DNA from 2 places in the Kitasatospora sp. NPDC059812 genome. Region 2 is predicted to be linked to the other one. Evidence: riboswitches for the same ligand, from Rfam matches in the RefSeq annotation. Region 2 holds a riboswitch; the other holds the start of a gene.
The links. Region 2 has a riboswitch for S-adenosylmethionine ahead of ACFV6D_RS00310 (aminotransferase class V-fold PLP-dependent enzyme). Riboswitches for the same ligand answer to the same signal wherever they lie in the genome.

Region 1: linked by a shared signal. The riboswitch ahead of thrC (threonine synthase) and the one ahead of ACFV6D_RS00310 (aminotransferase class V-fold PLP-dependent enzyme) in region 2 are both predicted to bind S-adenosylmethionine.

Annotation. Positions count from the first base shown of each region.
Region 1 is NZ_JBHWIO010000068.1:35,603-49,758, forward strand. It holds gene arfB (alternative ribosome rescue aminoacyl-tRNA hydrolase ArfB) at 1-348, shown strand, start outside; gene ACFV6D_RS28205 (flavin reductase family protein) at 359-886, opposite strand; gene ACFV6D_RS28210 (diguanylate cyclase) at 1,260-3,050, shown strand; gene ACFV6D_RS28215 (hypothetical protein) at 3,141-4,181, shown strand; gene nagA (N-acetylglucosamine-6-phosphate deacetylase) at 4,280-5,461, opposite strand; gene ACFV6D_RS28225 (ROK family protein) at 5,458-6,405, opposite strand; gene ACFV6D_RS28230 (extracellular solute-binding protein) at 6,699-7,979, shown strand; gene ACFV6D_RS28235 (cupin domain-containing protein) at 8,063-8,413, opposite strand; gene ACFV6D_RS28240 (DUF3263 domain-containing protein) at 8,481-8,741, shown strand; gene otsB (trehalose-phosphatase) at 8,772-9,611, shown strand; gene ACFV6D_RS28250 (trehalose-6-phosphate synthase) at 9,662-11,128, opposite strand; gene ACFV6D_RS28255 (glucosyl-3-phosphoglycerate synthase) at 11,179-12,180, opposite strand; SAM riboswitch class I at 12,328-12,464, shown strand; gene thrC (threonine synthase) at 12,482-13,762, shown strand; gene ACFV6D_RS28265 (MoaD/ThiS family protein) at 13,804-14,082, shown strand.
Region 2 is NZ_JBHWIO010000001.1:55,548-69,703, reverse strand. It holds gene ACFV6D_RS00310 (aminotransferase class V-fold PLP-dependent enzyme) at 1-1,234, opposite strand, end outside; SAM riboswitch class IV at 1,287-1,404, opposite strand; gene trpD (anthranilate phosphoribosyltransferase) at 1,512-2,588, opposite strand; gene ACFV6D_RS00300 (hypothetical protein) at 2,709-3,134, opposite strand; gene ACFV6D_RS00295 (heme-copper oxidase subunit III) at 3,530-4,150, shown strand; gene ACFV6D_RS00290 (c-type cytochrome) at 4,339-5,148, shown strand; gene ACFV6D_RS00285 (ubiquinol-cytochrome c reductase iron-sulfur subunit) at 5,157-6,209, shown strand; gene ACFV6D_RS00280 (ubiquinol-cytochrome c reductase cytochrome b subunit) at 6,206-7,858, shown strand; gene ACFV6D_RS00275 (GntR family transcriptional regulator) at 7,965-8,336, shown strand; gene ACFV6D_RS00270 (Ig-like domain-containing protein) at 8,356-9,618, opposite strand; gene ACFV6D_RS00265 (cytochrome c oxidase subunit 4) at 9,798-10,214, opposite strand; gene ctaD (cytochrome c oxidase subunit I) at 10,214-11,989, opposite strand; gene coxB (cytochrome c oxidase subunit II) at 11,986-12,840, opposite strand; gene ACFV6D_RS00250 (cysteine desulfurase/sulfurtransferase TusA family protein) at 13,209-14,156, shown strand, end outside.

The sequences.
Region 1 (14,156 bases), on a different contig from region 2:
GGCCAGCACGTCAACACCTCCGACAGCAAGGTCGAGCTGCGCTACGACCTGGCGGCGTCCAAGGCGCTGCCCGAGGTGTGGCGCGAGCGCGCGCTGGAGCGGCTGGCCGGGCGGCTGGTGGACGGCCGGGTGCTGGTGATCCAGGCCTCGGAGTTCCGCTCGCAGTGGCGCAACCGGGAGGCGGCCGCGGCCCGGCTGTCGGCGGTGCTGACCGAGGCGTGCGCGCCGCCGCCGAAGTCCCGCCGGGCGACCAGGCCGAGCCGGGGGATGGTCGAGCGCCGGCTGTCCAACAAGCGGCGCCGCTCCGAGCTGAAGCAGGGACGGCAGTCGCCGCGGGGCGGCGAGTAGCCGGGGCGGCTCAGCCGAGGGTGCGGTAGCCGCCGCGGAAGTAGAGCAGCGGCCGGCCGGCCGGGCTGGGCACCGCGGCCTCCAGGACGCGGCCGAGCAGCAGGGTGTGGTCGCCCGCCGGTATCCGCTGCTCGGTGCGGCACTCGACGGTGGCGAGCGCGCCGTCGATCAGCGGGGCGCCGGAGCGCGGGCCGCGGTGGTGCGGGGTGTCCGCGAACAGCAGCCGGTCGCTGAGCCGGCCCTTCATGGCGAAGCGGGAGCCGAGCGCCTTCTGCCCCTCGGTGAGCAGCGAGACCGCCCAGGTGTCGGTGCGGGAGAGCACCTCGTCCATCCGGGAGTCCTCTCGGACCGAGATCAGGACCAGCGGCGGCTCCAGCGACACGGACAGGAAGGACGTGGCGGTCATGCCGACGTCCTCGCCGTCCTCCGGGTCGTGGACGGTCACCAGGCTCACGCCGGAGGCGAGCTGGGAGAGTGCCGCCCGGAACTCGTCGGGCGTGGCGTGGGAGGCAGCTTCGGGCTGCGGGGACGAGTACACGTACCGCACGGTAGTCGGCGGCCGCCGGAATCGGCATCGGGCCGAGGTCGTAGGACCAGCGGCGCACGGGGCGGGGTTGCGGCCGGGTCCGGGACTCACCCTCAGGAGTGAAGCAAGGGGCCTGCCGGGCGGCAGCGGGCTTCAGCGTGAGGCCAATGCGGTCGACCAAAGGAAATATTCCGATAGCGCTTTATGTCCCGCTATGGGGCGGATGAGCTGATTAAGGGTGCATTAGTGTCGTGTGATTTAAGTCACAAGTGATGGCCTATTGCTGACCGAGCGTGCCGAACGCTGTGCTCCCTGTGATTCAGTTCTTCTGGCAATCGGACGATAACCAATCAAGAACTATCCGAAGCAGCCGGGGAGCCCCCGCATGGAAGCCGAGTCGGAGCCGTACGTCCGTCTCGCGACCCTCCGCACCTTGCACCGGGTCGTGGCGGACCTCAACGCTGCCCGCAGCCTGGCGGGCACGCTGCAGGCCGTCGTCGAGGGTGCGGTGCACGGGCTCGGCTTCGACGCCGCCGCGGTCAGCCTGGTCCGCCCGGACGGGGACCTCGTGGTCGCGGCCGTCTGGGAGCTGGAGGAGAGCACCATGGGCGGCCCCTCCGTCCTGCTCGGCCAGGTCGGCTCCCGGGAGTCCTGGGACCGGCTGCTCGGCGTCAGCGACCACTGGGGCACCCTGCGCTTCCTGCCGTACGACCGCGGCTGGGCCGTCGCCAGCGACATCCCGCGCTGGATCGGGGACGGCCCGCTGCCCGTCTACGCCAACGACTGGCACCCCGCCGACGGGCTGCTCGCCCCGATGTACAGCGCCGGCGGCGACCTGCTCGGCGTCCTCTCGGTGGACCGCCCGCGCAGCGGCAAGCGGCCCGGGGCGTGGACCCGCGAGGCGCTGGAGATGTTCTCGCTGCAGGCCTCCATCGCGATCGGCAACGCCCGGCTGCGGGCCGAGATGCAGCGCGCGCTGGCCCGCCTGGAGAAGGAGCAGCAGGCCCTGCGGGCCAGCGAGGAGAGCTTCCGCCAGGCCTTCGAGTACGCGCCCAGCGGGATGGCCATCACCGAACTGCACGGCGCCGGGCGCGGCCAGCTGACCAGGGTCAACGACGCGCTCTGTCGCCTGCTCGGCCGCCCCCGCGCGGTGCTGCGCCAGCAGAGCTTCGCCGACCTCGTGCACCCGGAGGACCGGGCGCTGCTGGAGCGCACCAGCGCCGAGAGCGGCCGGGCGGAACTGCGGCTGTCCCGGCGGGACGGCGGCTACCAGTGGGTGTGCCTGCGCAACTCGATCGTGGCGGACGCGGCCGAGGGCCCGAGCTTCCTGCTCACCCACGTCGAGGACATCGAGGACCGCAAGCGCCACGAGTTCCAGCTCGCCCACCGGGCCAGCCACGACGCGCTCACCGGCCTGCCGAACGGCGCCGAACTGAAGGCCCGGCTGGGCCGCCGGCTCTGCGCCGAGCCGCAGACCGTCGGGGCCCCCGCCGGGCCGGGCGAGCCGGCCTACCCGGCGCCGTACGGCTACCCGGCCGACTCCTACAGCGCGCACGCCGCGTACGACCGGCTGGAGGGCGCGGACCCGTACGGCGGGCCGGTGCACGGCTACGGGACGCCCGAGGGCGGCCCGCCGTACGGCCTCGCCCCGGGCTACGGGGAGCACGTGCACGCGGTGGTCCCGGCCGACCAGGGCCCGGGCGGCGAGGCGTGGTCCGCACCGTTCCGCTCCGGCGTCGCGGCGTCGCTGGACAAGGGGCTCGCGGTGCTCTTCTGCGACCTGGACGGCTTCAAGTCGATCAACGACCGGTTCGGCCACAACGCGGGCGACGCGGTGCTGGTCGAGGTCGCCCGGCGGCTGAGCCAGGCCGTCCGGGACGGCGACACGGTGGCCCGGCTCGGCGGCGACGAGTTCGTCGTGCTGGCCGACGGGATCGGCCGCGAGGAGGCCAAGGACCTGGCCCACCGGCTGCGGGGCGCCATCATCCCGCCGATGCGGATCGACGGCCGGGCGATGCGGGTGGGGGTGAGCCTCGGCGTCGGCTGGGCGGGCTGCGGGATGAGCATCGAGGAGGTGCTGCACACCGCGGACGAGCGGATGTACGACGAGAAGCGGGCCCGGGGCGGCGCGGTGCGCGGCGCGCGGGGCGAGCGCTCGCACCGACGGGCGGGCTGAGCCCGCCGGTCCTGGTTACCCACGGGTTGTCAAGGGCTCTTTTCCGGCTGTCACAAAGGACAGGTAGGGTTCCCGGGTACGACAGCGTCCATGATCTGCGCCGGCGGCCCGCATCCCGGCGGCGCGAACCGGATGGGGGAGTTGACCACCGTGACGACCGCCGGCAACAACGGAGCGCCCGAGGGCGGTGCCCCGCAGGACGACGACCCGTTCGGCTACCTCTACCGCCCGGCGGAGGGTGCCTCCGGGCAGCCGGCCGAGCCACAGCAGGGCGTGCCCCGGACGTCGTACAGCCGTCCGATGGAGGTCGGCCGGGCCCAGTACGGGCAGCAGCCCTACCAGCCGCGGCCGCAGCAGCCCCAGTACGGCCAGCAGGCGGGGCCGCAGCAGGGCTACCCCGGCGGCCAGCAGCCGTACCCGCCGCAGCAACAGCAGCCCGAGCACGGCACCGCGCCCACCCAGCAGACCCGTTACGCCGAGCACTCCCGGCCGCAGCCGGGGGAGGACCGGTCGAGCAGCGGCCGGAGCAAGGGCGCGGTGATCGGCGCGGTCGCGGTGGTCGCGGCCATAGCGATCGGCGCCGGGATCGCGCTCTCCAAGGGCGACCCGGAGGGCGACAAGACCGCCAAGGGCGGCGCCCAGACCACCGCCGCGGCTCCCCCCAGCACCCCGGCGACCGGCAGTTCGTCCCCGACCGCCTCGGCCTCGGCGAGCACCACCGCCCCGGCCGGCCCGTTGACCGTGGACTCGGGCCAGCTCCAGGCCCAGAACGCGCCGTCCGGCAACGGCGTCAAGGGCACCAAGTCCGCCGACGGCAGCTACCTGACGCTCCAGCCGGGCGGCTCGGTGACCTGGAACGGCGAGGTCGCCGCGGCCGGCACCTACAAGCTGAACGTGCACTACAACAACACCGGCGGGGACCTGAAGGGCGCCGCCTCGGTGAACGGCAAGGACTGGCCGAGCGGGCTGCTCTTCAAGAACTACGTGCCCGGCAAGGACCCGGCGTCCTCCTGGTTCAACACCTGGATACTCCCGCAGCTCCAGGCCGGGACGAACAGCATCACCTTCACCGTGCCCTCCGGGTCGATCCTGATCGACCAGATCACCCTCGAACCGAATGCGACCGGCTGACCGGTTGAGCAGCTGACCGGTTGAGCGGCTGAGCCGGAACGCGAGACGGCCGCCCGTCCCCGTGGGGGAAGGGCGGCCGTCGGCGTTCCGGCGCTCCGTCAGGCGGGCTTGACCACGTCGAAGCGCTCGCCGCCGAGGACCCAGCGGCCGCGGCGCATGACGGCGACCAGGTCGTAGCCCTCGGAGTCGAGCACGACCAGGTCGGCCTGCTTGCCCGTCTCCAGCGAGCCGATCGAGTCGGCGAGGCCCAGCAGGCGGGCCGGGGTGGCGGACAGCGACTCGACGGTCTGGTTCAGCGTCAGGCCGTTGACGGTGAGCGAGCGCTTGAACGCGACGTCCAGGGTGAGCGTGGAGCCGGCGATGGCGCCGCCCTCGACCAGCCGGGCGACGCCGTCCTTGACCTCGACCTGGAGCGGGCCGAGCGGGTAGAGGCCGTCGCCCATGCCGGCCGCGCCCATGGCGTCGGTGATCAGGGCGACCCGGGACGCCCCGGCGGTGCCGTAGGCGAGGTCGAGCACGGACGGGTGCAGGTGCACGCCGTCGTTGATCAGCTCGACGGTGACCCGCTCGTCCTCCAGCAGCGCCACGATCGGGCCCGGGGCGCGGTGGGCGATGCCGGGCATGGCGTTGAAGAGGTGGGTGGCGACGCTCGCGCCGGCGTCGATCGCCTCCAGCGTGGTGGCGTAGTCGGAGTCGGTGTGGCCGACGGCGGCGATCACGCCGAGGTCGGCGAGCATCCGCACCGAGTCCAGGCCGCCGGGCAGTTCGGGGGCCAGGGTGACCATCTTCGCGTGGCCGCGGGCGGCGTCGACCAGCTTGCGCACCAGCGCCGGGTCCGGGTCACGCAGCAGGTCGGGGCGGTGGGCGCCGCAGCGGTTGTGGGAGATGAACGGGCCCTCGAAGTGGATGCCGGCCAGCACGCCGTCCTCGACCAGCTCGGACAGCACGGACGCCTGGCGGGCGACCTCGTCGATCTCCCCGGTGACGGTGGACGCGACCGTGGTGGTGGTGCCGTGCTCCAGGTGCGTACGGGCGGCGAGCAGTGCCTCCTCGGCGATGCCGGAGGCGTAGGAGGCACCGCCGCCGCCGTGCACGTGCAGGTCGACGAACCCGGGCACGACGGTGTACCCGGTCAGGTCGAGGTCGCCGGGCCCGCTCTCGCCTCCGAGGCCGGCGATCCGGTCGCCCTCGACGGCCAGGCGGCCGCCCTCGACGACGCCGCCGGGCAGGACCAGCCGGGCGCCGGCCAGTGCGGTACGGTCACGGTCCGCGGTGGTCACGCGGTCACCTCCATGGAGAGCAGATCCCAGGCGAGCAGGCCCGCGCCCAGGGACGCGGCGGTGTCTTTGAGCATGGCGGGTACGACCTTCGGGGGCATCTGGAAGGTCAGGCGCTCGGTGACCGCCGTGCGCAGCGGGCCGAAGAGCGTGTCACCGGCCTCGGCCAGCCCGCCGCCGACGATCACCGTGGACGGGTCGAGCAGGCTCTGGGCGAGCACGATCCCGTCGGCGAGGGCGTCGACGGCGCCCTGCCAGACCGCGAGCGCGCGGTCGTCCCCGGCGTCCACCGCGGCGGCGCAGGATGCCGCGTCGGCGTCGGGGTCGCCGCTGGCCGCGGCCCAGGCACGGGACACGGCGGAGGCGGAGGCGAGCGTCTCCAGACAGCCGCGGGCGCCGCAGCCGCACTGCGGTCCGCCCGGGCGGACCACGACGTGGCCGATCTCGCCGCCGTAGCCGTGCGCGCCGGCCTCGATCCGGCCGCCGATGCCGATGGCACCGGCGATGCCGGTGCCCAGCGCGATGAACAGGAAGCGGTCGACGCCCCGGCCGGCGCCGAGTCGGCCCTCGGCCAGGCCGCCCGAGCGCACGTCGTGGCCGAGTGCGACGGGGATGGCGGCTCCGTCGGGCCCGGCCAGGCGCTCGCCCAGCAGCTTGCGCAGCGGGAGGTCCCGCCAGCCGAGGTTGGCCGAGTAGACCGCGATGCCGTTCCTCTCGTCGATCGTGCCCGGGACGGCGACGCCGGCCGCGAGCGGGGCGACGCCGAAGCGGCCCCGGCCCTCGTCCGCCAGGTCGGCGGCGAAGTCGAGGATGGCGGCGACCACGGCGTCCGTGCCGTGCTCCCGCCCGGTCGGTCGGCGTGCTTCGAACAGCACGGAGCCGTCCTGGGCGAGCAGCGCGGCCTTCATGCCGGTGCCGCCTACATCGAGTGCGATGACGTGCTTCACGGAGGACAGTTTCCCTTGGTCGGGTAGAAGAGGTCTAGTCCAGTTGTCGGATTGGTCTGGTCCAAAGTAGGTGAGCTTTGTCGCAGATGGGGTCGGTGTGAGCGGCTTTGCGTCGGGCGCCTTCCGTTCACCTTCTGTTGCGCATCGTGCAATGACGTCCGCACTTCGATAACTACTCGGCGGGCTCGGCACAGTGGTGTGGACCACCGCCCGGTGGGTTTGGCAGTGTTGCGCCTCCCCCCTCCCGGATTCCCCCGTCCGGTCGCAGTTCTCCCCTGAAGGCGGTACCCGCGTTGAACAGGCGCGCCCACGTTCCCACCCGCGTCCTCGGCACCGCGCTGGCCGGAGCACTGGTACTCACCGCCGTCAGCGCCTGCGGCGGGCAGAACGACGGGCCGGTCACCCTCAAGCTGGTCGCCGCCGACTACGGGGAGAGCGCCGACACCAGCTCCAAGCTCTACTGGGACGAGATCGCGCACGGCTTCGAGGCCGCCAACCCCGGCATCAAGGTCGACGTCGAGGTGGACAGCTGGACCGACATCGGCAAGAAGGTCGACGACATGATCGCGGCCGGCAAGTCCCCCGACCTGCTGCAGACCGGCGGCTTCGCCGACCAGGTCGCGGCGGACCGGCTGTACCCGGCCGCCGACGTGCTCTCGATGGACACCCAGGCCAACTTCCTGGACACCTTCGCGCACGCCGGGCAGGTGCTCGGCACCCAGTACGGCATCCCGTTCGTCTCCTCCTCCCGGGTGCTCTTCTACAACAAGGCCGTCTTCCGCCAGGCCGGCATCACCCAGCCGCCGGCCACCTGGAACGAACTGCGCCAGGACGCCGAGAAGATCAAGGCCAAGGTGCCGGGCGTGACCCCGTACGGGCTGCCGCTCGGGCCGGAGGAGGCGCCGGCCGAGTCCATGCTGTGGACGCTGAGCGGCGGCGGCAGCCTCTCCGACGACGTCGGCAACTACACCATCGACAGCACCCAGAACCAGGCCACCTTCAGCTGGCTGAAGAACAACCTGGTGGCCACCGGGCTGACCTATCCGGACCCGGGCAAGATGAACCGCACCCCGGTCTTCCAGGACTTCGCGGCCGGGAAGGTCGCGATGCTGAACGGGCACCCGACGCTGCTGCGGATGGCCACCGCCGGGAAGATTGACTTCGGGACGGCGCCGATCCCCAAGAAGGACGGCGTGGGCAAGACCGGCAGCCTCGGCGTCGCGGACTGGATGATGGCGTTCAAGGCCAACGGGCACAAGAACGAGATCAAGAAGTTCCTGTCCTTCGCCTACTCCCGCGAGTTCCAGCTGAAGTTCGACGAGCAGTACAACCTGCTGCCGGTCACCCAGGACGCGTTCAACCAGATGACGTCCGACCCGAAGCACGAGGACCTCAAGCAGTTCGCGGTCGGGCTGACCAACGCCAGCTTCTACCCGTTCGGGGACCCGGCCTGGGGCGACGTCAGCAACCGGATCAAGGCCGGGATCGGGCAGGCCGTCACCGGGGACCCGAAGCAGGCGCTCGCCGGGCTGCAGGACGCGGCGGTCAAGGAGGCGGCCCGGGTCCGCAGGTGAACCCGGGCCGGGGCGCCCTCCAGGGGCGGGGGAGTCAGGGGCGGGCTCGTGTCAGGGGCGGGCTCGTGTCAGGGGCGGGCTCGTCAGGGGAGCGTGATGGCGTAGGCCTTGCGGAGCGTCTCGTGGACCGTCCAGGTGGTCCGGTCGCCCTCGCGCAGCACGGCGCAGTCGCCCGGGCCGACCTCCAGGGTCGGGCCGCCCTCGACCTCGATGGTCGCCCGACCGCTGAGCACCACGAACAGCTCGTCGGCCTCCACGTCGGTGACCACGCCCGGGGTGATCTGCCAGATGCCGCGCAGCTGGCGGCCGTCGGGGGACTCGGAGAGGACCAGGCCGGAGACCTCCGGGGTGCCGGAGACGATCTGGGCCGGGTCGAGCGGGTCGGGTTCGAGGTCGGCGGTGGGGATGTGCACGGCGAAGCTGGGCGTGGTCATACCGCCGACGCTAGCCGGGGCGGCCGGGCGCCGGAGGGCGCACAGTGTGTCCGGCTCACGCGGGAGAATGACACTCCGTAGTGATGGCGGAGGTGTCCTGGTGGGTGAGCTGAGTGAGCGGGACCTGGCGGTGCTGGCCCTGGAGGGGCGGCAGTGGCGGACGGCCGGGGCCAAGGAGCGGGCGATCCGGGAGGAGCTGGGGCTCTCCTCCACCCGGTACTACCAGCTGCTGAACGCGCTGCTGGACCGGCCGGAGGCACTGGCGCACGCCCCGGTGCTGGTGAACCGGCTGCGCCGGATCCGGGAGGCCCGGCGGTCCGCGCGGTAGCGGGAGGGGGCCGCGGGGTAGGGCTCGGGCATGGGCTTTGACGAGAAGTGGGTGCCGGTCACGGCTGCCGGGCGGGACGGGCTGCGGGCGATCCTGGCGGCGCCGGGCGAGGCGGTGATCGCGCTGGACTTCGACGGGACGCTGGCGCCGATCGTGGCGGATCCTGATCGGGCGCGGGCGCATCCGGGGGCGGCGGCCGCGCTGCGGGCGCTGGTGCCGGCGGTGCGGGCCGTGGTGGTGGTGACCGGGCGGCCGGCCGCGCTGGCGGCGGAGTACGGCGGCCTGGACGGGCTGCCCGGGGTCGTGGTGCTGGGGCACTACGGCGCCGAGCGCTGGGAGGGCGGCGAGGTGACCGCGCCGCCGGTGCACCCCGGGGTGGCCGGGGCGCGGGCGGCGCTGCCGGGCCTGCTGGCGGCGGCGGGGGCGCCCGAGGGGACGTGGCTGGAGGACAAGGGGCGCTCGCTGGCGGTGCACACCCGGCGCACGGCGGCGCCCGAGGAGGCGCTGGAGCTGCTGCGGGCGCCGGTCGGCGAGCTGGCGGCCGGGCACGGGCTGGTGGTGGAGCCCGGGCGGCTGGTGCTGGAGCTGCGGCCGCCGGGGGTGGACAAGGGCGCGGCGTTGACCGGCTTCCTGCGCGAGCGCGGGGCCGGCTCGGTGCTGTACGCGGGGGACGACCTGGGGGACGTGGCGGCCTTCGCTGCGGTGGAGAAGCTGCGCGGCGAGGGGGTGGCGGGGCTGCTGGTGTGCAGCGGCGCGGTGGGGGACGCGCCGGTGCGCGAGCTCGCCGACCGGGCGGACCTGGTGGTCGCGGGCCCGGCCGGCGTGGTGGAACTGCTCGCGGCGCTCGGCGCGGCCGTCGGCGCTGGCTGAGCCGGGCGGCAGCGTGTTGAGCGGGCCGGTTCAGCGCGCGTCGAGCCGGTTCACAGCGCGTTGAGCTGGTCGAGGAACCACTGCTGCGGGGGCAGCGCGGTGGCCGCCGCCGCGAGGCGCTTGGTGCGGTCGGCGCGCTCCTCCTCGGGCATGGTGAGGCCGGCGTGCAGGGCGTCGGCGGTGGCGATGACGTCGTACGGGTTGACGGTGAGCGCGTCCTCGGCGAGTTCGGCGTACGCGCCGGCCTCGCGGGAGAGCACCAGGGCGCAGCCGTGGTCGGACACCACCGGAACCTCCTTGGCGACCAGGTTCATGCCGTCCCGGATCGGGTTGACCAGGGCCACGTCGGCGAGCCGGTAGGCGGCCAGGGAGCGCGGGAAGTCGTCGTCGACGTGCAGGATCAGCGGCTGCCAGGCGGGGGTGGCGAACTCGGCGTTGATGTCCTCGGCGAGCCGTTGGACCTGGGCGGTGTAGGCGCGGTACTCGGCGAGGTCGGTGCGCGAGGGGTAGGCGAAGGCGATGTGCACCACCCGGTCGTGCCATTCGGGGCGGGTGCGCAGCAGGTGCCGGTAGGCCTGGAGGCCGCGGACGATGTTCTTGCTCAGCTCGGTGCGGTCGACCCGGACGATGGTGCGGCGCCCGCCGACGGCCTCGCGGAGGGCGGCGAGGCGTTCGTCGACGTCCGGGCGGTGGGAGCGTTCGCGCAGGAAGTCGGCGTCGGCGCCGAGCGCGTGGACGCCGAGCCGGGTGGTGCGGCCGGCGTGGGTGACGGTCATGGCGTCCCGGTCGACCTCGGCACCGAGCAGGTCGGCGCAGCAGTCGGCGAAGGCCAGCGCCCAGCGGCGGGTCAGGAAGCCGGCCCGGTCGGCGCCCAGGATGCCGGTGAGGACGGCCTCGGCGACGTCGTCGGGCAGCAGCCGGAAGTACTCGGGCGGGGCCCACGGGGTGTGCGAGAAGTGGCCGATCCGCAGGTCGGGGCGGGCGGCGCGGAGCAGGGCCGGGGTCAGCGAGAGGTGGTAGTCCTGGACCAGCACGGCGGCCCCGGGGGCGGCCTCGGCGGCCAGTGCCTCGGCGAAGGCGGCGTTGTAGGCGCGGTAGGCGGCCCACTCGGTGCGGAACCCGGCGTCGAAGGCGGGGGCGGTGGGGGTGGCGTAGAGCAGGTGGTGGACGAACCAGAGGGTGGAGTTGGCGACGCCGTTGTAGGCGCGGGCGAAGGTGTCGGGATCGATGTCCAGCATGCGGACGGCCTGGCCGCCCACATCGTGCCCGGCGAGGTCGAGGCGGCCGTCCGGGGCCTCTCTGGCGGCCTGTCGGTCGGCGGCGCCTAGGGCGGCGCAGACCCAGACGGCGTCGGGGTCGTCGATGGCGGAGAGGCCGGAGACCAGGCCTCCGCCGCCGCGGCGGAGGGTCAGCGTGCCGTCGTCCGCGGTGCTGAACGACACCGGTCCCCGATTGGAGGCCACCAGGACGGGGGCGGTGCCGGTCGCACTCGAACGTTCGGTCGTGAGATCGCCCATGGTTGGTACGTTGCCTGGGCTCCGGAGCGGCAAACCCTTTCGGTGGGTGTTCAGTGTCGGGTCGCGTACTCGGGCACGGTGTGCATGGGCGGGCGTTCCAGGGCGGTCACCGGGTGGGTGTGGGCGGTGAACTCCCGGCTCTGCGGGTCGCGGGTGAACTGGGTCAGCAGCGGGTGGACGAGGTCGGCCGAGGCCTTCAGCCGGTGGGTGCGGTCGAGGCGTTCGAGGGCGGTGCGGTAGATGGTGGCGGCCATCCGGCCGAGGGCCTGGCCGTCCTGGTGCCGGTGGTGCCGGACGCCGACGTCCACCTGGGCCAGGGCGTCCAGCCCGACCGTCTCCAGCGCGTCGACCAGCAGGCCGAGTTCGACGCCGTAGCCGGTGGGGAAGGGGAGCCGTTCGAGCAGCGCGCGGCGGGCCGCGTACTCGCCGCCGAGCGGCTGGACGAAACCGGCGAGTTCCGGCCAGTGCAGGTTGAGCAGCGGGCGGGCGACCAGTTCGGTGACCCGGCCGCCGCCGGCCGGGACCACCGCCCCCTCCGTCTCCAGCGGCCGGTCGTACATGGCCTTGACCAGCTGGATGTCCGGTTCGGTGAGCAGCGGGCCGAGGATGCCGGAGACGAAGGCCGGGTCGAACTCGCGCAGGTCGGCGTCGACGAAGCAGACGATGTCGCCGCGGGTGACCAGCAGCGAGCGCCAGAGCACCTCGCCCTTGCCGGGGACGGCGGGCAGCCGGGGCAGGATCGCGTCGCGGTACTCCACCCGGGCGCCGGCCCGGGCGGCGACGGCGGCGGTGGCGTCGGCCGAGCCGGAGTCGATGACGACGAGTTCGTCGACCAGCGGGAGGCGCTCCATCAGCTCGCGGCGGATGGTGCGGACGATGTCGCCGACGGTGGCCTCCTCGTCCAGTGCGGGCAGCACCACGCTGACCGTGTGGCCGGTCCGGCGCTTGGCCTCCAGCAGGGCGTGCACCGGCCGGTCGACCGCGCTCCACGAGCGGCGGCGCAGCCAGGACGCCGCCTGCGGGAGCAGCGCGGGGGTCGGTTCGGCGGGCACGGGACTCTCCTCGGCGGGGTCGGTGGGACGCGCCATCTCGCGTGGCGGACGATCCCGTTCGGGGTTGACGCCTTCGGATACAGTCTTCGTACAGCGGCCGGACCTTTGCACGTCGGGGTCGCCGTTGAGCACCACCACAATTTCACAAGCTCATCCAGAGGGACTGAGGGAACGGCCCGTTGACGTCCCGGCAACCTTCTCGCGCGGCTGTCTGTCGACAGGCCCCGGCGGGACAGGTGCCAATTCCGGCCTGTGGCGCGACCGTGCCACGGGGAAGATGAGGAGAGAGGCCTCCGCCATCATGGCTATCGACACTGTCGCACCCGCATCCGTGGACCTCGGCCCCGCCACCGCGCTGTCCTGTCGGGAGTGCGGCACCCGCTTCCCGCTCGGTCCGAGCTTCGCCTGCCTGGAGTGCTTCGGCCCGCTGGAGATCGCGTACGACTTCGGCAGCGAGGGCGCCGAGGAGCTGCGCCGCCGGATCGAGGCCGGCCCGAGTTCGATCTGGCGCTACGCGCCGCTGCTGCCCGTCCCGGCCGACGTCGCCACCAAGCCCAACCTGAACCCCGGTTGGACCCCGCTGGTCAAGGCGGACAACCTGGGCCGCGAGCTGGGCTTCACCGCGCAGCTGCACATCAAGGACGACTCGGGCAACCCGACCCACTCGTTCAAGGACCGCGTGGTGGCCTGCGCCATCGAGGCCGCGCGGGCCTTCGGCTTCACGACGCTCTCCTGCTCCTCCACCGGCAACCTGGCCGGCGCGGTGGGCGCGGCGGCCGCCCGGGCCGGTTTCAAGTCCTGCGTGTTCATCCCGCACGACCTGGAGCAGGGCAAGGTCGTCATGGCCGGGGTGTACGGCGGCGAGCTGGTCGGCATCGAGGGCAACTACGACGACGTGAACCGCTTCTGCTCGGAGCTGATCGGCGACCCGGCCGGTGAGGGCTGGGGCTTCGTCAACGTCAACCTGCGCCCCTACTACGGCGAGGGCTCCAAGACGCTGGCGTACGAGATCTGCGAGCAGCTCGGCTGGCGGCTGCCGGAGCAGATCGTCATCCCGATCGCCTCCGGCTCCCAGCTGACCAAGATCGACAAGGGGCTGCAGGAGCTGATCAGGCTCGGCCTGGTCGAGGACCGGCCGTACAAGGTCTTCGGCGCCCAGGCGGCGGGCTGCTCGCCGGTGTCGGCGGCGTTCAAGGCCGGCCAGGACGTGATCCGCCCGGTCAAGCCGGACACCATCGCCAAGTCGCTGGCGATCGGCAACCCGGCGGACGGCCCGTACGTGCTGGACATCGCCCGGCGCACCGGCGGCGCGGTCGAGGACGTCACCGACGCCGAGGTGGTGGACGCGATCCGGCTGCTGGCCCGGACCGAGGGCGTCTTCGCCGAGACCGCGGGCGGGGTGACCGTCGGCGTGCTGAAGAAGCTGGTGGAGACCGGCCAGCTGGACCCGGCCAAGGAGACCGTCGCGATCAACACCGGCGACGGCCTGAAGACCCTGGACGCCGTCGCCGGGGCCGGGATGACCGCCGTCATCCGCCCGACCCTGGCGTCCTTCCACGACGCCGGCCTCGCGTCCGCCTGAAACACCCCCCACCCCGCTGGGTCGCACCCGCTAGGAGAACCATGAGCGCCAACGTCCGTATCCCCACCATCCTGCGCACCTACACCGGCGGCGCCGCCGAGGTGGCCGCCGAGGGCGCCACCCTGGGCGAGGTCATCGCCGACCTGGAGAAGAACCACGCGGGGATCGCCGCCCGCATCCTGGACGACGCCGGCAAGCTGCGCCGTTTCGTCAACGTCTACGTGAACGACGACGACGTGCGCTTCGCCGAGGGCCTGGCGACCGGGATCGCGGCCGGCGCCAGCGTCTCGATCATCCCGGCGGTGGCCGGCGGCTGCTGAGCCGCGCCCCGATCCGGGCACCCCGCCCGAGCCGTTCGTCCGACCGGCCGGGGGGGCGGGGGGGCGGGGCGGCG
Region 2 (14,156 bases):
GCGCCCCGCACTCGGAGGGGGAGACCTCTTCGTCCCCGAGCAGGGTGCGCAGCAGCGGGTGCGCGCAGAACAGGCCGTCGCGGACCCCGATGCCGTACTCGGCGGACAGCGCGGCCGAGAAGTGCGAGCTGTTCCAGCCCTGGACGACGAAGGACAGCACGCCCACCCGGGCCGCCTCGGCACCGAACAGGTTCAGCACCTTGACCTGCGGGATCTCCGCCAGCCCGGCGGTCAGCCGGGCGATCAGCTGCCGCTCCCGGGCCTCCAGCGCGTCGAAGCCCGCCTCGCTCAGCGCCCGGCAGGCCGAGGCGATCGCATAGGCGCCGATGACGTTCGGCGAGCCGGCCTCGTGCCGGGCCGGGCCGGAGTGCCACTGGACGGCCACCGAGCCGTCGGTCTCCCGGGCCACCGTCCGGGTCGCCCCGCCGCCGGCCAGGTACGGGTCGGCCGCGTCCAGCCAGTCCGCCCGGCCGGCCAGCACACCGGCGCCGAAGGGCGCGTAGATCTTGTGGCCGGAGAAGGCGATCCAGTCGACGTCCAGCTCGCGCACCGAGACCCGGTGGTGCGGGGCCAGCTGGGCGGCGTCCAGCACCACCCGGGCGCCGTGCCGGTGCGCGGTCCCGGTCAGCTCGGCGACCGGCCACAGCTCGCCGGTCACGTTGGAGGCTCCGGTGACGCAGAGCAGCTTGGGGCCCTCGGGCGCCTCGGCGAGCGCGGCGTCCAGGGCGGCGACCGCCTCGGCGTGCGAGCGCGGCGCGCGCAGGTAGTGGACGTCGAGCCCGGCGTGCGCCCAGGGCAGCAGCGAGGCGTGGTGCTCGGTCTCGAAGGCGAACACCCGGGTCCCGGCCGGGACGGCCGAGGCGAGCAGGTTCAGCGAGTCGGTGGTGGCCCGGGTGAAGACCACCTGGTCGCCCTCGCGCAGGTCGAGGAACTCGGCGACGGTGCGGCGGCTCTGCTCGAACAGGTCGGTGGACAGCTGGGAGAGGTACCCGGCGCCGCGGTGCACGCTGCCGTAGTAGGGGGCGTAGGCGGAGACGTCGTCCCAGACCCGCTGGAGCGCCGGGGAGCTGGCCGCGTAGTCGAGGGCCGCGTACCCGACCTTCTCGCCGCTGGCGAGCGGGACCTGGACGTCGTGGCCGAGGACGGCGAGGGGGGCGCAGAGTTCAACACGAGGCTGCCGCGCGGAGCGCGTCGAGACAAGGGTGGCGGCGGGCGACGGGTGGGAGATCGACATGAGGATGCACTCCTTCTGGGGGTGTGGGACCCCGGGAGTACTAGTCGTCGGGCGTCCGCGCTTGCCGCACGGACGATTCGCCGAGCGACCCGGTCCTCACCCAGGGCACCCCGCCACGGACGGAGGGTTGCCGGACAGCAAGCTGGGGCTTGACGCTGTCACTCATGACCTGGCCAAGACTCTAGGTCGCGCCCAGCGAGTGGTCAAACAGGCATCCACCATCCGGACAGCCGAGGAGCCCGCGCCGACGTTGCGGCGCGGGCTCCCAAGTACCGCCTCACACCCGGCTGGTGGCCTCCGACCAACGCCGCAGCAGCTCCTGCGCCGCGCCCGAGTCGATGGCCTGCTCCGCCCGCGCCATGCCGGCCGCGAGCTGTTCGGTGAGCGGCGCCTCGCCCAGGTCGAGCGCGACCAGCGCCGCCGCCGTGTTCATCAGGACGGCGTCCCGTACGGCCCCGCGCTCGCCGGCCAGCAGCCGGCGCGCGACCTCGGCGTTGTACGAGGGGTCCGCCCCGCGCAGCGCCTCGATGCCGACCAGCTCGACGCCGACGTCCCGCGGGTCGAAGGTGGTCTCGGTGACGGTCCCGTCCCGCACGATCCACACCTGCGAGGTGGTGGTGATGGTCAGCTCGTCCAGGCCGTCGTCGCCCCGGAAGACCAGGCCGGTCGAGCCGCGCCGGGCGAGCACACCGGCGATCAGTGCGGCGAGCCGGGTGTCGAAGCAGCCGATCGCGTGCGAGGTGACCTTGGCCGGGTTGGTCAGCGGGCCGAGGATGTTGAACGCGGTCGGCACTCCGAGGTCGCGCCGGGCGGTGGCGGCGTGCCGCATCGACGGGTGGAACTTGGCCGCGAAGCAGAAGGTCAGCCCGACCTCCTCGGCGATCTCGGCGACCCGCCGGGCCGACAGGTCGAGGCGGACGCCGAGCTTCTCCAGCACGTCCGAGGAGCCGCTGGCCGAGGAGGAGGCCCGGTTCCCGTGCTTGACCACCTTGGCGCCGGCCGCGGCCGCGACGATCGCCGACATGGTGGAGATGTTGACGGTCTTGGCCCGGTCCCCGCCGGTGCCGACGATGTCCACGGCCGGGCCGGGGATGTCCAGCGGCTCGGCGTGCGCGTACATCGCGTCCACCAGGCCGGTGATCTCGTCGACCGTCTCGCCCTTGGCCCGCAGCGCCACCATGAACCCGGCCACCTGGACGGGGGACGCCTCGCCGCTCATGATCCGGTCCATCGCCCACGCGGTGGCCGAGCGGTCGAGGTCCTCCCCCTTCAACAGCGCCGCCAGGACGTCCGGCCAGGTGCGGACCACCTGCGCGGGTGCGGTACCACCGTTCGCAGGGTTCACGTTCACCATGGCTGACTCCAGCTGTTGTCGGGTTCCCCGCGTCGGGGGGACGTCCGTACGGATGGAGTCAGCCTATCGACCAGTCGGGTTCCCGCGGCGGCGTCTTCTCTAGTCGTGAGACGGCACCGCTCAGCGGCTGACGGGCGCCCGCTTGGCCAGCCGTGCCCGCAGCAGGGTGGCGACCGCGCCGGCCAGCGCCACCGGGTCCACCGGGCGGGAGATCGCGGCGTCGGCCCGGCTCCAGGCGGCCAGCCAGGAGTCCTGCGGCCGGCCGATCAGCACCAGCACCGGCGGGCAGCCGTAGATCTCGTCCTTGAGCTGGCGGCCGAGCCCGAGCCCGCCGGCCGGCACCGCCTCGCCGTCCAGGATGCAGAGGTCCACGCCGCCCTTCTCCAGTGCCTTCAGCACCGCCGGGGTGGTCGCGCACTCCAGGTAGGACAGTTCCGGAAGGTCCTCGACGGGCCGGCGGCCGAGTGCCGTCAGCACCTGCTCGCGGGTGTTGCGGTCATCGCTGTAGACGAGGACGGTGAGCGTCTCGTCGGTCGTGTACGCCATGGGCCCTGCTCCCTCAAGTGTGATCCGGACCACGTTCGCCTGATCCGGATGCTACTCCCGATCACCCGTCGCCGAGTCCCCCTCGCGGACCTTCCTCCTCAAGCCGCCGCGCCCGCGACTCACCCGCCCGGAGGACGGCCCGTCACCCGGACCCGTCCAGACCACCCGTACGGCCGATAAGGGGCCCGCGCATTACCCCCGGAGGCTCCGCCAAGCGTGCAACGACGCGCTGGGCAACGGGGTCGCGGGCCCCTTCGAGGAACCGTCAGAAAAGGGACACGCCGCTGCTCAGCCGCCATTGGGGTCCCCCACCGCCCCTCAGGGGGGCATACCGCACGCACCGGACACTCCGAGGGACACCCCCCGGCGTGAAGACGGAATAAGGGACCGACATAATGTCCGTCGTGGCGACAGCAACAGCAGTAGAAACCGGGCACGCGCACGGATCGGTCAACCGGCCGAACATGGTCAGCGTCGGAACGATCGTCTGGCTCAGTTCCGAGTTGATGTTCTTCGCGGCCCTCTTCGCGATGTACTTCACGCTCCGCTCCGTCAAGGGAGCCGAGTTCTGGACCGAGAAGGCGCACGCCCTCAACGTGCCCTTCTCCTCGGTCAACACCACGATCCTGGTGCTCTCCTCGCTGACCTGCCAGCTCGGCGTGTTCGCTGCCGAGCGCGGGGACGTGAAGAAGCTCCGCTCGTGGTTCGTCATCACCTTCGTGATGGGCGCGATCTTCATCGGCGGCCAGATCTTCGAGTACACCGAGCTGGTCAAGAAGGACGGCCTCTCGCTGTCCTCCGACCCGTACGGCACGGTGTTCTACCTGACCACCGGCTTCCACGGTCTGCACGTGACGGGTGGTCTGATCGCCTTCCTGCTGGTCCTGGGACGGACGTACGCAGCCAAGCGCTTCACGCACGAGCAGGCCACCGCCGCGATCGTCGTGTCGTACTACTGGCACTTCGTCGACGTCGTGTGGATCGGCCTGTTCGCGACCATCTACCTGATCAAGTAACCAGCTGATCAGGTCGCTGGCCACCGGCTTCGGTCCCCGCCCTCACCGGCGTCGGGCCGATTCTGCCGGTGGGCGACGCTCCCACCGACCGACCGCGCGCGCAGCCCTAGACAGGCAGCCTCGTGCCGGCCAGACCGGCCGCCGGGTGCACCCACCAGTCGACCAGATCCTGACACCGGGGTTATTCCGTGAAAAAGCTCTCCGCACGACGGCGCCACCCATTGGCGGCGCTGGTCGTCCTACTTCTCGCCCTGGCGGCAACCGGGGGGCTGTACGCCGCGTTCGCGCCCGCCGACAAGGCGCAGGCCGACGTCGCCGCGCAGTCGCTCGCGATCGATGAGGGCAAGAAGCTCTTCGCCGTGGGCTGCTCCTCGTGCCACGGCCTGAACGGCCAGGGCAGCAGCGACGGTCCGAGCCTGGTCGGCGTCGGCTCCGCCTCTGTCGACTTCCAGGTCGGTACCGGCCGCATGCCGGCCCAGCAGCCCGGCGCCCAGGTGCCGCGCAAGAAGAACATCTACTCGCAGGCGGAGATCGACCAGCTCGCCGCCTTCGTCGCTTCGCTCGGCCCCGGCCCGGTGACGCCGACCCCGGAGCAGTACACCTCGACCAACCCGGACGACATCTCCAAGGGTGGCGAGCTGTTCCGCACCAACTGCGCCCAGTGCCACAACTTCGCCGGCCAGGGCGGTGCCCTGACCAAGGGCAAGTACGCCCCGTCGCTGGAGGGCGTGGACGCCAAGCACATCTACGAGGCCATGCAGACCGGCCCGCAGAACATGCCGTCGTTCCCGGACACCACCATGCCCGAGGAGCAGAAGAAGCAGATCGTGGCCTTCGTCCGCCACACCACCTCCGATGAGCCCAACCCCGGTGGTCTCACGCTCGGCAGCCTCGGTCCGGTGACCGAGGGTCTGTTCGGCTGGATCTTCGGTCTCGGCACGCTCATCGCGGTCGCGATCTGGGTCGCCGCCCACACCACCAAGGCCAAGAAGTCATGAGCCACGACATGTCAGAAGAGAAGCTGCCGGAGTCACACGGCTCCGCCGGTGACGTCGCCGCACACGGCGACCCGTTCGCCGACCCGGGTCTTCCGGCCCACGAGCCCCGCCGCACCGACATCGACGAGCGGGCCGCCCAGCGGGCCGAGCGCCAGGTCTCGCTGATGTTCGTGGTCTCGATGCTCGCCACCATCGGCTTCATCGCCTCGTACGTGGCCATCGACCCGGACAAGATCGTCTACATCTTCCCGCTCGGTCACGTCAGCGCGCTGAACTTCGCGCTCGGCATGACCCTGGGCGTCGCGCTGTTCATGATCGGCGCGGGTGCGGTCCACTGGGCCCGCACGCTGATGTCGGACGTCGAGCTGCCGGCCGAGCGCCACCCGATCGAGGCTGACGACGAGGTCCGCGCGGACGTCATCGAGCAGTTCAAGACCGGTGCCGCCGAGTCCGGCTTCGGCCGCCGCAAGATGATCCGCAACACCCTCATCGGCTCCATGGCGCTGGTCCCGCTCTCCGGCGTGGTCCTGCTCCGCGACCTCGGGCCGCTGCCCGAGAAGAAGCTGAAGGAGACGGGCTGGAACGAGGCGACCCCGGCCCAGCCCCTGCAGCTCATCAACATGAACACCAACCTGCCGATGAAGGCCGAGGACATCGTCATCGGCTCGCTGACCTTCGCCATGCCCGAGGGTCTGCACGTCCACGACGAGGACTTCCAGCAGGCGATCGCCAAGGACGCCCTGATGCTGGTGCGCATCGCACCGGACGACATCAAGGACGACCGGTCGCGGGAGAAGGGCTTCGAGGGCATCCTCGCCTACTCCAAGATCTGCACCCACGTCGGCTGCCCGATCAGCCTGTACGAGCAGCAGACCCACCACGCGCTCTGCCCCTGCCACCAGTCGACCTTCGACCTGGCGGACGGCGCGCGCGTGATCTTCGGCCCGGCCGGCCACCCGCTGCCGCAGCTGAAGATCATCACTGACGAGAAGGGCTACCTGGTCGCCACCGGCGACTTCGACGAGCCCGTCGGCCCGAGCTACTGGGAGCGTGCTCGATGAGTACGAGCAGCACCACCGGTGCCGCCAAGCCCGCCAGCACGCGCGCCAAGCCCGCCAACAAGTGGGAGGCCGCTGCTGACTGGACGGACGGCCGGGTGGGGATCTACTCCCTCGCCAAGGCCAACCTGCGCAAGATCTTCCCGGACCACTGGTCCTTCATGCTGGGCGAGATCTGCCTCTACACGTTCGTCATCATCATCCTGACCGGTGTCTATCTGACGCTGTTCTTCAAGCCGTCGATGGCCGAGGTCGTCTACAACGGCTCGTACGTGCCGCTCAAGGGCATCGGGATGTCCGAGGCGTACGCCTCGACGGTGGACATCAGCTTCGAGGTCCGCGGCGGTCTGCTGATCCGGCAGATCCACCACTGGGCCGCCCTGGTCTTCGTGGCCGCGATGCTCGTGCACATGATGCGCGTGTTCTTCACCGGCGCGTTCCGCAAGCCGCGTGAGATCAACTGGGTCTTCGGCTTCCTGCTGCTGATCCTGGGCATGTTCGACGGCTTCTTCGGCTACTCGCTGCCGGACGACCTGCTGTCGGGTACCGGTATCCGGTTCATGGAAGGCGCGATCCTCGCCGTCCCGCTGGTCGGCACCTACATCCAGATGTTCCTGTTCGGGGGCGAGTTCCCCGGCCACGACATCGTGCCGCGCTTCTTCACGATCCACGTGCTGCTGATCCCGGGCATCATGCTCGGCCTGCTGGTGGCGCACCTGATCCTGGTCTTCTACCACAAGCACACCCAGTGGGCGGGCCCGGGCAAGACCGAGAAGAACGTCGTCGGCATGCCGCTGATGCCGGTCTACATGGCCAAGGCCGGTGGCTTCTTCTTCCTGGTGTTCGGTCTGATCGCCGCCATCTCGGCGATCGCCACGATCAACCCGATCTGGGCGTATGGCCCGTACCGCCCGGACCAGGTGTCCACGGACGCCCAGCCCGACTGGTACATGGGCTTCTCCGAAGGCCTGATCCGCGTCATGCCGGGCTGGGAGGTCGGCCTGTGGGGCCACACCCTGAACCTGGGTGTCTTCATCCCGCTGATGATCTTCCCGCTGGTCCTGGTCTCGATCGCGGTCTACCCGTTCATCGAGGGCTGGATCACCGGCGACAAGCGCGAGCACCACATCCTGGACCGCCCGCGCAACGCGCCCGTCCGCACCGCGCTCGGCGCCGCCTGGATCAGCCTGTACCTGGTGCTGCTGGTCGGTGGCGGCAACGACCTGTTCGCCACCCACCTGCACCTGTCGATCAACTCGATCACCTACTTCGTCCGCGTCGGCTTCTTCGCGGTGCCGGTCATCACCTTCATCATCACCAAGCGCTGGTGCCTCGGCCTCCAGCGCCGGGACAAGGAGAAGGTGCTGCACGGCCGCGAGACCGGCGTCATCAAGCGCCTGCCGCACGGCGAGTTCGTCGAGGTGCACGCCCAGCTGCCGCAGAAGGACCTGTACAAGCTCACCGCGCACGAGCAGGTCCAGCCGGTCGAGCTGCCGGCCCAGACGGACGAGAACGGCGTGGCCGGCAAGGCCGGCCTGATCGGCCGCACCCGGGCCAAGCTGTCCCGCGGCTTCTACGGCGGCGGCGCCCAGATCCCCAAGCCGACCTCCGAGGAGCACCACGAGATCACCAGCGGCCACGGCCACCACTGATCCCGTACGCCCCGCAGCGTCACACCCGAGGGCCGCTGACCAGAGTTCTTCTGGTCGGCGGCCCTCGGGCTTTCCCGTCCCCCGTCCGCACCCTCCAGGAGCTCCCGTGCAGCTGTCCGTCGACCCCGCCGCCGCCACTCCCCCGTACGAGCAGATCCGGGCCCAGATCGCCGAGCGGGCCCGTTCCGGCGAACTGCCGACCGGGCTGCGGCTGCCCACCGTCCGGGCCCTGGCCGAGGAGCTGGGGCTGGCCGCCGGGACGGTCGCCCGGGCGTACCGGGAACTGGAGGCGGACGGCGTGGTGGAGACCCACGGCCGGCGCGGCACGCTGATCGCGGCCACCGGCGACACCGCGCACCGGCTGGCCGCCGCGGCCGCCGCCGAGTACGCCGAGCGGGCGACCCGGCTCGGGCTCCCGCGGGCGGACGCGCTGGCCGCCGTGGACGCCGCCCTGCGGCTGGCCTACCAGGAGGCCTGAGGAGGCGCTCCAGGGGCCCTCAGGCCTCCGGGCGGATCATCCCCGAGGCGTGGGCCTGGGAGGACGGCACGGTGGTGCTGACGGGCTGTCCGAGGGCGCTGTGCTTGATCCAGTCCGTCCAGGAGATGTTCCAGTCCCCGAAGCCGTTGCCGAAGGGCTCCATGGTGGCGCCGCGGCTGTTCACCACCGTCACCAGGTCCCCCACCCTGGTGTTCTGGAAGTACCACTTGGCGTTCTCGGTGCTCATGCCGGTACAGCCGTGGCTGACGTTCTCCAGGCCCTGCGAGCGGACCGACCAGGGCGCCGCGTGGACGTACTCTCCGCTCCAGGTGACCCGGGTGGCCCACTCCACGTTGAGGTCGTAGAACTCCGAGCTCCCGGCCTTTATCCCGATCGTCTCGCCGTTCATCCGGACGGACCGCTCCTGGCCGAGCACCACCTTGACGCCGTTGCGGGTGTCGAAGCCGGGCTTGCCGGTGGTCACCGGGATGCTCCGGAGCAGCTCGCCGTCACGGCTGAGGGTGAGCAGGTGGGCGGCCGCGTCGACCACCGTCTCGACCCGTGCCCCGATCCGCAGGCCCAGCGTGCTGCGGTCGCCGCCGTAGAGGCCGTCCGCGATCCGGACGCCGGTGCCGTCGAAGGCCAGCGAGACGGTGGTGCCGGCCGGCCAGTACTCCTGCGGGCGGAAGTGCAGTTCCTTGTCGCCCACCCAGTACCAGGCGCCGGTGACGGCGGGCTGGGAGCTGACGGTCAGGACGCGCTCGACCTCCTGGCGGGCCTGCGGGTCCTGCACCGCCTCGGAGAGCTGCACGGTGAGCGGCTGGCCGACGCCGTAGATGCCGCTGCCGGAGGAGTCCGGGCCCAGCTTGGCGGTGAGCAGGCGCTGGGCGGCGAGGGTGCTGAAGTCCGCCGTGGTGTCGCCGCGGCCGCCCTTGCCGTCGTCGGCGGCGATCCGCACCGAGTAGTCGGTGTCGGCCTTCAGCCGGCCGGTGGTCTGCCAGCTGCGCTGGTCCTCGGCGAGCTGACCGGCCACCACCCGGCCGTCCGGGCCGGTCACGGTGACGTCGGTCAGCCGGCTGCCGGGCACGGACGTCACCGTGACCGGTTTGGAGGGGTCGACCTTGCCCCCGCCCTCGGCCGAGAGATGGACGAGCACGGCCGCGTCGATCCGGTGGGGGCCGACCGCCTCGCCGCCGCCGGACGAGCAGGCGGCCAGCGGGGCCAGTACTGCGAGGGTCAGCGAGATGCCGCCGATACCTGCGATTCCGCGCCTGTCGGCCATGAAACGCCTCCGAGGGTCCGCACGATTGCTCAGATCGTAGGAACGAGGCCCGCCGAAGCGACATCGGAGCGCCCCCGCGTTCACCCGGGTGAGTGAGTTCGTCACCCTGGAGACGCAACGGGGCCGGTCCTCCCCGTGCGGGAGGACCGGCCCTGTCGTCGTCGGCGGAACCCGGGAACCTACTGGTTCTGGTTCTCGCCCCGGTAGAACTCGAAGACCCAGCCGAAGAGGCCGATCAGGATGATCGGGATCGACCAGAACAGCAGCCACCAGCCGAAGATCACTCCGAGGAACGCCAGCGAGCCGCCGATCGCCAGGGAGAGCGGCTGCCAGCTGTGCGGGGCGAAGAAGCCCAGCTCGCCGGCGTCGTCCGCCACCTCGGCCTCGGGGTTGTCACCCGCGCCGCTGTCCACCCGGCGGGCGGTGAAGGCGAGGTAGTACCCGATGAAGGCGCAGAGCGCGAAGGCGAGGAACAGCGCCGTGGTGCCGGCCGCCTCGATCCCGTGCTCCGAGTGGTTGGTCCACAGGCCGTAGGTGACGGCCATCGCGAGGACGAAGACCGCCAGCCCGAGGAAGATCTTTCCCTGTTCCTTCATCAGACGTCGCCCTCCTTCTTGCCCTTGTCCAGCTTCGGGGCGTCGTACTTCGCCGGGGTCACGCCGGCGAGGTGCTTGGCCGGCTCACCGTGGTTCTCCAGGTAGTCCAGCGCGGCGATCTCCGGGTGGTGGAGGTCGAAGGCCGGGGATTCGGAGCGGATCCGGGGCAGGGTGAGGAAGTTGTGCCGCGGCGGCGGGCAGGAGGTCGCCCACTCCAGCGAGCGGCCGTAGCCCCACGGGTCGTCGACCTCGACCTTCTCGCCGTACTTGGCCGTCTTCCACACGTTGTAGAGGAACGGCAGCATCGAGGCGCCGAGCACGAACGAGCCGATGGTCGAGACGGTGTTCAGCGTGGTGAAGCCGTCCGAGGCCAGGTAGTCGGCGTAGCGGCGGGGCATGCCCTCCGCACCGAGCCAGTGCTGGACCAGGAAGGTGGTGTGGAAGCCGAAGAACAGCGTCCAGAAGGTGATCTTGCCGAGGCGCTCGTCCAGCATCTTGCCGGTCATCTTCGGCCACCAGAAGTGGAAGCCGGCGAACATCGCGAAGACGACGGTGCCGAAGACCACGTAGTGGAAGTGGGCGACGACGAAGTACGAGTCCGAGACGTGGAAGTCGATCGGCGGGGAGGCCAGCAGCACACCGGTCAGACCACCGAAGAGGAAGGTGACCAGGAAGCCGACCGTCCAGAGCATCGGCGTCTCGAAGCTCAGCGAGCCCTTCCACATGGTGCCGACCCAGTTGAAGAACTTCACACCGGTCGGGACCGCGATCAGGAAGGTCATGAAGGAGAAGAACGGCAGCAGCACCTGCCCGGTGACGTACATGTGGTGCGCCCACACCGTCACCGACAGACCGGCGATCGCGATGGTGGCCGCGATCAGGCCGGAGTAGCCGAACATCGGCTTGCGGCTGAAGACCGGGATGATCTCCGACACGATGCCGAAGAACGGCAGCGCGATGATGTACACCTCGGGGTGGCCGAAGAACCAGAACAGGTGTTGCCACAGCATCGCCCCGCCGTTGGCGGGATCGAATACGTGGGCCCCGAATTTACGGTCCGCCTCCAGGGCGAACAGCGCGGCGGCCAGGACCGGGAAGGCCAGCAGGACCAGCACGGCGGTCAGCAGGACGTTCCAGACGAAGATCGACATCCGGAACATCGTCATGCCGGGGGCGCGCATGCAGATGATCGTGGTGATGAAGTTGACCGCACCGAGGATCGTGCCGAAGCCGGAGAAGGCCAGACCCATGATCCACATGTCGGCGCCGACGCCCGGCGAACGGACCGCGTCCGACAGCGGGGAGTAGGCGAACCAGCCGAAGTTGGCCGCGCCGTTCGGGGTCAGGAAGCCCGCCACCGCGATGGTCGAGCCGAAGAGGTACAGCCAGTACGCGAACATGTTCAGACGCGGGAACGCCACGTCCGGGGCGCCGATCTGGAGCGGCATGATCCAGTTCGCGAAGCCGGCGAACAGCGGCGTCGCGAACATCAGCAGCATGATCGTGCCGTGCATCGTGAACGCCTGGTTGAACTGCTCGTTCGACAGGATCTGGGTCCCGGGACGAGCCAGCTCGGCGCGCATGACCAGCGCGAGGATGCCGCCGATCAGGAAGAAGGCGAACGACGTGCCCAGGTACAGGGTGCCGATCGTCTTGTGGTCGGTGGTGGTCAGCCACTTGATGATGGTCGAACCCGGCTTGCGGGTCCGCTGCGCCCCGACCGTGACGGCCCCGGCGCCCCCGCCGGCCGCGGCGGGCTCGTTGAGGATGGTCACTTCTCTTCACTTCCCATGGTCGTGATGCCGGAGGGCAACGCGCCGGTCTGGCCCTTGGCCCGGAGGTCCGCCAGGTGCTTGTCGTAGTCGGCGCGGTCGACGACCTTGACGTTGAACAGCATGCGCGAGTGGTCGACGCCACAGAGCTCCGCGCACTTGCCCATGTACTCGCCCTTGACGGTGGGGGTGACCTCGAACCTGTTCACCACGCCCGGCACGACGTCCATCTTCATCATGAAGTTGACGGGCCAGAAGTCGTGGATGACGTCACGCGAGGTCAGCCGGAACTGCACCGACTCGTTGACCGGCAGCCAGAGCGTCGGAACGTCCCTGGGCGTACCGACGTCGTACGCGGCGTCCTTGTTGGCCGGGTCGGGGTTCTCGGTGTTCTCGTAGTTGAACGCCCAGCTCCACTGGAAGCCGACCACGTTGACCGTGTGCTGCGGCTTCTCGGAGACGGCGATCAGCTTCGACTCGTCGCGGGCGACGAAGTAGAAGAGCACCGACACGATGATGATGGGGACCGCGGTGTAGAGCGCCTCGATGGGCACGTTGTACCGGGTCTGCGGGGGGACCTCCACGCCGGTGCGGCTGCGCCGGTGGAAGATCACGCTCCAGATGATCAGACCCCACATCAGTACGCCGACCACCAGCGCCGCGATCCAGGAGCCCTGCCACATCTGGAGGACCATCGGCCCTTCCTTGGTGACGGGGCTCGGGAGGCCAAGCCTGGGGAGGTCGTTGGCCGAGCAGCCGGTGGCGGTCGCGATGACGAGGCCCAGTGCCAGCGCCTGAGGCAGCTTCCGCCGCATCGTGCGCCGCGGCGAGCGGTCGGAGCCGTTGGGACTCACGTAGCGCCTTCCCGAAGTCTCGCCCGCCTTCGCGTCGCCCCGCGGAGGATTGTGAGCCTCCCCGGCGACCCGTCCACGGGCACGGTTTGAATGCTTATGCGGGCCAAACCCTACTCCAGCCTTATGCGCTCCTGACGGGCAGCCCCCGGTAACGCGCCGCCCGGTCGCCCGATCAGGCCCGGCAGGGGCTGCGTCGCAGGTCATCGTAGGCATTCGAGGTCCTTACGCCCGATCGGGGGATGACCTCGAACTACGCGGGTGACGGTCCGTCGGACGCGGACGAAGCGGACATTCGGGGTGATCGACTGACGGCCGGTAAGCGATGTCGTCGGACCGGAACGGCTCCGGGTGTGTCGTTAAATGTGACCGTGTACTTCGATGCGGCCTCGACGGCCCCTCTGCACCCCGTCGCACGGCAGGCGCTGACCGCCGCCCTGGACGAGGGCTGGGCCGATCCGGCCCGGCTGTACCGCTCCGGCCGGCAGGCCCGGATGCTGTTGGACGCCGCCCGCGAGACGGTGGCCGAGGCCCTGGGCGCCCGGGCGGACGAGATCTCCTTCACCGCGAGCGGGACGCAGGCGGTGCAACTCGGCATGCTGGGCGCGCTGGCCGGCCACCGGCGGCGCGGCGGCCACCTGGTGCACTCGGCGGTCGAGCACTCCAGCGTGCTGCACGTCGCCGAGCGTCAGGAGGCGGGCGGGGGCACCGTCTCGGTGGCGCCGGTGGACCGCGCTGGACGGGTCGACCCGGACGTGTTCGCCGCGCTGCTGCGCGCGGACACCGCGCTGGCCGTCCTGCAGAGCGCCAACCACGAGGTGGGGACGGTCCAGCCGGTCGGCGAGGTCGCCGGACACTGCCGCGAGGCCGGTGTCCCGCTGCTGGTCGACGCCGCGCAGAGCGTCGGGCGGATGGACGTCCCGGCGGGCTGGTCGCTGCTGACCGCCAGCGCGCACAAGTGGGGCGGGCCGCCCGGCGTCGGGGTGCTGGCGGTGCGCAAGGGCGTCCGGTACGCCTCGCCGCTGCCGGCCGACGAACGCGAGGGCGGGCGGGTGCCCGGCTACGTCAACGTCCCGGCGATCGTCGCCGCGGCCGCCTCGCTGCGGGCCGTCCGGGCCGAGGCCGCGCGGGAGAACGCCCGGCTCCACGCGCTGGTGGAGCGCATCCGGGCCCGGGTGCCGCAGCTGGTGCCCGAGGTGGAGGTGGTCGGCGACCCGGTGCGGCGGCTGCCGCACATCGTCACCTTCTCCTGCCTGTACGTGGACGGCGAGGTGCTGCTCACCGAACTGGACCGGGCGGGCTTCGCGGTCTCCTCCGGC